Regions from separate parts of the Bacillus sp. GW821-FHT01G09 genome, predicted to be linked through region 2. Evidence: riboswitches for the same ligand, from Rfam matches in the RefSeq annotation. Region 2 holds a riboswitch; each other region holds the start of a gene.

The links. Region 2 has a riboswitch for S-adenosylmethionine ahead of metE (5-methyltetrahydropteroyltriglutamate--homocysteine S-methyltransferase). Riboswitches for the same ligand answer to the same signal wherever they lie in the genome.
Region 1: linked by a shared signal. The riboswitch ahead of AC07VD_RS06535 (bifunctional homocysteine S-methyltransferase/methylenetetrahydrofolate reductase) and the one ahead of metE (5-methyltetrahydropteroyltriglutamate--homocysteine S-methyltransferase) in region 2 are both predicted to bind S-adenosylmethionine.
Region 3: linked by a shared signal. The riboswitch ahead of AC07VD_RS08970 (phosphoadenylyl-sulfate reductase) and the one ahead of metE (5-methyltetrahydropteroyltriglutamate--homocysteine S-methyltransferase) in region 2 are both predicted to bind S-adenosylmethionine.

Annotation. Positions count from the first base shown of each region.
Region 1 covers NZ_JBWKWL010000002.1:228,018-230,218, reverse strand. The annotation lists gene AC07VD_RS06545 (CvfB family protein) at 1-20, opposite strand, end outside; gene AC07VD_RS06540 (YajQ family cyclic di-GMP-binding protein) at 119-610, shown strand; SAM riboswitch class I at 717-834, shown strand; gene AC07VD_RS06535 (bifunctional homocysteine S-methyltransferase/methylenetetrahydrofolate reductase) at 924-2,201, shown strand, end outside.
Region 2 covers NZ_JBWKWL010000002.1:437,318-439,518, forward strand. The annotation lists gene metE (5-methyltetrahydropteroyltriglutamate--homocysteine S-methyltransferase) at 1-867, opposite strand, end outside; SAM riboswitch class I at 995-1,150, opposite strand; gene isp (serine protease Isp) at 1,283-2,201, opposite strand, start outside.
Region 3 covers NZ_JBWKWL010000002.1:680,436-682,636, forward strand. The annotation lists gene pyrE (orotate phosphoribosyltransferase) at 1-569, shown strand, start outside; SAM riboswitch class I at 714-819, shown strand; gene AC07VD_RS08970 (phosphoadenylyl-sulfate reductase) at 981-1,682, shown strand; gene cysP (sulfate permease) at 1,694-2,201, shown strand, end outside.

The DNA.
Region 1 (2,201 bases), 210 kb from region 2:
TCTGCGGATTTTGTTAACATTTTTTCCAATCATCACAAATTGATTCTTTGTTCTGTTGGAAGTTTCTCTTTATTCTACTATAATCAACACATAAGTTAAATGTTATGGAGGTTTTCATATGGCAAAAGAAAGTTCATTTGATATTGTATCCAAGGTGGAATTGCCTGAAGTGCAAAACGCAATCCAAATCGCACTGAAAGAAATCAGTACCCGATATGACTTTAAAGGCAGCAAAAGCGACATTTCTTTAGATAAAGAGGAGCTGGTCCTCGTTTCCGATGACGAATTCAAATTAAGCCAGCTGAAAGATGTGCTGGTCAGCAAATTGATTAAACGAAACGTTCCGACAAAAAACATTGATTACGGCAAGGTTGAAAACGCGTCAGGCGGAACGGTACGCCAGCGTGCAAAGCTTGTTCAAGGCATCGACAAGGACAACGCAAAAAAAATCAATACAATCATCAAAAACTCCGGACTGAAAGTAAAGTCTCAGGTGCAGGATGATCAAGTGCGTGTCACCGGAAAAAACAAAGATGACCTGCAGCAGATTATCTCAGCTGTGCGGGGAGCAGATTTACCAGTTGACGTTCAATTTATAAATTTCAGATAAATTTTCTGATTCCTATTGATTATTGTCTTTATTTTCGGTAAATTTGGAGAAAGGGAAAAACGCCAGGTATCTTTTGGCACTTCCTGACACGAAAATTTCATATCCGTTCTTATCAAGAGAAGCAGAGGGACTGGCCCGACGAAGCTTCAGCAACCGGTGTAATGGCGATCAGCCATGACCAAGGTGCTAAATCCAGCAAGCTCGAACAGCTTGGAAGATAAGAAGAGACAAAATCACTGACAAAGTCTTCTTCTTAAGAGGACTTTTTTTATTTCTCTTTTTTCCTTGCTGATGTGAATAAAGGAGGCAGACAATGGGACTTTTAGAAGATTTGCAAAGACAGGTGTTAATCGGTGACGGCGCCATGGGGACGCTCCTCTACTCCTATGGCATTGACAGGTGTTTTGAGGAGCTCAATATTTCAAAGCCGGAGGAAATTCAGCGCATACATAAAGCGTACGTTGAAGCGGGAGCCAACATTATTCAAACGAATACGTACGGGGCCAACTATATTAAATTATCCAGACACGGGCTTGAGGATGACATCAAAAAAATGAATCAGGAGGCCGTAAAGATCGCGCGGGCTTCAGCAGGCGATGCATACGTGCTTGGAACGATGGGCGGCATACGCACATTTAATAAAAACGCGTACAGTCTTGACGAAATTAAGCGCAGCTTCCGCGAGCAGCTGTACCTGCTGCTGCATGAAGAGCCGGATGGCTTGCTGTTAGAAACGTATTATGATTTGGAAGAAGCCCGTGAAGTGCTGAAAATCGCGCGCAAAGAGACTGATCTTCCGATTATGCTCAATGTCTCCATGCACGAGCAAGGCGTATTGCAGGACGGAACGCCGCTTTCTGACGCATTGCGCTCGATTGCGGATCTCGGAGCTGATATTGTCGGCATTAACTGCCGCCTCGGCCCTTATCACATGATTGAAGCGCTCAGCGAAGTGCCGATTTTTGATGACGTATTCTTATCCGTTTATCCGAACAGCAGCCTTCCTTCGCTTGAAGAGGGACGGCTCGTCTATGAAACAGACGACACGTATTTCCAAAACAGCGCGTCAGAATTCCGTAAGCAAGGTGCGCGGATTATCGGCGGCTGCTGCGGCACAACGCCGAATCACATCAGGGCGATGGCGGAAGCGGTTGGCGGGCTGGCTCCGATTACGGAAAAAGAAGTCAAAACCCGGGCAAAAGAATTCATTTCTGTTCATCACGAGCGAACCGAGCCCGGTCTGGATGAGATCGCAGCGAAAAAACGCTCTATTATCGTAGAACTGGACCCGCCGAAAAAACTAAGCTTTGACAAATTTCTATCGGCGGCTGCTGAATTAAAAGAAGCGGGAATCGATGCCCTGACACTCGCCGACAATTCTCTGGCGACCCCGCGGATCAGCAATGTTGCCTGCGGCGCCCTTGTCAAGCAGCAGCTCGATATGCGTTCCCTTGTCCATATTACGTGCCGTGACCGTAACATTATCGGCTTACAGTCACATTTAATGGGCCTTGATACGTTAGGGCTGAATGACGTGCTTGCGATTACAGGTGACCCTTCTAAAATCGGGGATTTTCCTGGTGCGACGTCT
Region 2 (2,201 bases):
GATAACGCCGGCTGCCAGCACTTTGTCTGTCGGAAAGCCATGTGTTTTAAGCTGTTCCAGGTTTCTGCCTTTGTCGTGAACGAAATCAAGGCCAATTCCCTGAACCGGGTAAGAGATCAGCTCTTCATAAGCATCAACAGAATCAAAATACGTCTGCAAAAGCACATTCAAGGATGAAAGCTCACTTGTAATGCTTTCAAATAATTCTTTTGCGCCGCGGACATCTTCACTAGAGGCGGTAACGAGCGCCGGCTCATCGATTTGAACCCATTTTACGCCTTCTTCTTCAAGCTCTTTCAAAAGCTGTACATATAATGGCACAAGGCGTTTTTGGATCGCTTTTGCTTCAGACGGTTCATAGCCTTTAGCAAGCGTAACGAACGTATAAGGGCCGACAATCACAGGCTTTGTTTCCACACCGTATTCCTGTTTGATCCGGCGATAATCTTCGAGTTGTTTGTTTCTTGTCAGACGGAACTCAATGCTCTCGTCATATTCCGGAACGATGTAATGGTAATTTGTATTAAACCATTTTGTCATTTCACTAGATACGGCGTCTTTGATTCCGCGGGCGATAGCGAAGTATGTATCGGTAGCGTCAGTCAAATGTCTGAAACGTTTCGGGATCCAGTTGAAGCTGACTGCTGTGTCGAGTACATGGTCATACTGTGTGAAATCAGAAACAGGCACAACATCAATCTGCTGGTCAATTTGTGTTTTTACTGCGGATAAAAATAGTTCGTCGATTTGCTTCAAAAACGTATCTTTATCAGTACTGCCTTTCCAATACGCTTCAAGTGCTTTTTTCCATTCCCGGTTCAGTCCGATTCTCGGAAATCCTAAATTCGATGTTTTGATGGTTGTCATTGTTTCTCCTCCTTTATATGTAAAACACTCTCGTTAACCCGCGGATACAGGCTGCTAAGAGGTTTTCTCACAACAAAAAGCCTCTTTCCCATGAGAGAAAGAGGCTTTTCTGCGTAAAACACTGCCTCTCTCATCTCTCAGATTCAATCTGATGGAATTAGCACCGTGCCTTATGAGACATCAGTCTCGGCGCGAAAAGCAGTGCGCCCCATTTCACAATGGTATTACGGTCGGTTGCTGTTGGGGTCAAAAGGCCAATCCCTCGCCCAACTCTCGATAAGAGAAAATGTTATTAATTTTTTGAAAAGTTGAATCATTTGTTGGTAATCTTAACAGTAATTCAAATTCATTGTCAACATAGAATTTGAAATTTTTATTTATATGATGTGGTGTATATTATATAAGAAAAATAATCTTATAGGGTCAACAAATGTGATTGCTCTGCTTTTTCTGCGAGCTCATCAGGAGCTGTTAAATACAGGAATCCATTGCCTGCCAGCGTTTTTGCAATATCAAGAGGAAGTGTCCTGCGGATTAGCTGTGCGAAAACCTCAGATTCAGAAAGCTTTCTTTGAAATGATTCTTCTTCATAGCTTTTGATTAAAGCAAGCGCACCGCTGACATGAGGGGCAGCCATTGAAGTGCCGGTCAGCTTACCGTACTTCTTGTTGGGAAGGGTAGATAAGATGTTTTCTCCTGGAGCCACAAGGTCAATCTCTTTATTCGCGTTAGAAAATTCTGATAATTCTCGCGCTACTGAAACAGATCCAACTGCAATGACTTCGTTATAAGCTGCGGGGTAGGAAAGCTCTTCTGTGCGTTCGTCGCCGTCACCCTCATTTCCCGCTGCACAAACGACAAGCACTCCGTTTTTGACTGCGTTTTTCACTGCTTCTTCCAGCTCTGGCACATCGCTTGGCCCTCCAAGGGACATTGAGATGATGTCGACTTTCTGTTCCACCGCGTAGTTGATGCCGTTGATTATCCATTCGTATTGTCCGCTGCCGTTCTCGCCGCCAAGAACCTTCACAATCAATAGGCTTGCCTCAGGCGCGACTCCGGCAATGCCTCCGTTTGAATCATTAGCTGCAATCGTTCCGGCGACGTGTGTGCCGTGTCCGTTGTAGTCGGAAATCGCATCTTCCTTGCCGCCGTCGTCATCCGTGAAGTTCTTTCCGCCGATGATTTGATTTTTTAAATCAGGGTGGCTTGTGTCGCAGCCCGTGTCTAATACAGCAACTTTAATATTTTTGCCTTTTACCCCTTTTGCCCACATTTCTGGCGCCTTAATCACTTTAATGCCCTCAGGAAGCTCGTTTACATCCATGATCTTC
Region 3 (2,201 bases), 240 kb from region 2:
CGTTCACATGGGCAAGCGGCATTTTATCACCGATCTACTGTGACAACCGCCTTACGCTATCTTTCCCAGAGGTCAGAAACGATGTTGCTTCAGGTATCAGCAAGCTTGTCAAAGAGCATTTTCCTGAAGCTGAAATGATTGGGGGAACAGCAACTGCCGGTATTCCTCATGCTGCTCTTGCGGCTGACCGTTTGAATCTTCCGATGTGTTATGTGAGGAGCAAGCCGAAGGCGCACGGAAAAGGCAATCAGATTGAGGGAGCTGTGCAAGAGGGGCAAAAAACAGTTGTCATTGAAGACTTAATTTCCACAGGAGGCAGTGTGCTTGAAGCTTGTGCAGCTTTACAAGCGGCCGGCTGTGAAGTGCTTGGTGTCGTCTCAATCTTTACGTACGGACTTCCTAAAGCGGAGGAAGCCTTCGCAAAGGCAGAACTGCCATACTACTCATTAACTGATTATGATACGCTCACAGAGGTCGCGCTTGAAAACGGAAATATTCATTCAGATGATCTAAAAAAGCTGCAAACATGGAAACGAAATCCCGAGTCAAAAGATTGGTTTAAAAAATAAAAAATAAATTCAAATGATGTAAAGAGGCTTCAAAGCCTTGATGTACTTGAAAACAGGCTGTGAGGCCTGTTTTTTTATTAATCCTATAAAAAAAGTCGGGTTGACTTATGTTAGAATTGTGCTAAAATTTACTACAAATCTAAAAACTTATCAAGAGCGGCTGAGGGACTGGACCTATGAAGCCCGGCAACCTGCATAGTTTGTAAGGTGCTACTTCCAGCAAAATGAATTCCATTTTGAAAGATAAGGGCTACATGCTGTTCCTGTCTTTCTTTCCGCCGGATTGAAAGTTTTTTATTTTAAGAGGTAAAAAGGCTATCTGTATATCAGCAGCCGCGAATCACATTACATGGGAAAAGACAACCGGCAGAAAGCTACTGTTTGTTTGTCTCCGAAAGGAGGAAAGAAGAAATGTTAACGTATGATAATTGGGAAGAACCAACGATTACATTTCCGGAAGACGATCCTTATAAAGGAGCGCTGTCAGTTTTAAAATGGGCATACGGCCATTACGGCGATCAGCTTGTTTATGCTTGCAGTTTCGGAATTGAGGGAATCGTTCTGATTGACTTAATTTATAAAGTGAAAAAAGACGCAGAGATTGTGTTTCTTGATACAGGACTTCATTTTAAAGAAACCTATGAAACAATTGAACGAGTGAAAGAGCGTTATCCGGGTCTTAATATCATCCTGAAAAAACCAGATCTCACCCTTGAGGAACAAGCCGAAGAACATGGTGACAAACTGTGGGAAAGAGAGCCGAATCAGTGCTGCTATCTTAGAAAGGTTGTTCCTTTAAGAGAGACGCTTTCAGGACATCCAGCCTGGCTTTCCGGCCTGCGCCGTGATCAAGGGCCAAGCCGTGCCAATACGAATTTCTTAAACAAAGATGAAAAATTCAAGTCAGTAAAAGTTTGCCCGCTTATCCATTGGACTTGGAAAGACATTTGGAGATACACATCCCGGAATGAACTGGACTACAATCCGCTTCATGACCAAGGATATCCAAGTATTGGCTGTGCGCCTTGCACTGCTCCCGCTTTTACGGCAGAGGATTTGCGCTCAGGCAGATGGAATGGTATGGCGAAAACAGAATGCGGACTGCATGAATAAGGAGCTGCAAAATGGAATTAGCCGCTATTTTATTTAGCTTGTTTTTCGCGATGAATATTGGTGCAAGCGGCGCTGCAGCTTCGATGGGAGTTGCTTACGGCTCCGGAGCCATCAAAAAGAAAACCTACGCTTTGACCCTATGCGCAGTCGGTGTCTTTGCCGGGGCGGTCATTGGCGGAGGCGAGGTTGTAAAAACAATCAGCTCCGGCATTATTCCTGAGCAGACGATTACACTGACGATTGTTTGCATCATTATTGGAGCTGCTGCCCTGTCGCTCTTTACTGCTAATCTGCTCGGCATTCCTTTGTCGACAAGTGAAGTAACAGTCGGCGCGGTTGTCGGCGTGGGAGTGGCTTATAAAGTATTGTTTGTGAACAATCTTCTGATCATTGTGTCATTTTGGGTTTTTGTCCCGCTGTTTGCTTTCGGCTTCACCTATTTCGTATCTAAGCTGTTTCGTTATTTTAAGATTGAAGTAAAATCTTCTAAAAAGCAAAAAATCCTCGGCATTGTTTTGT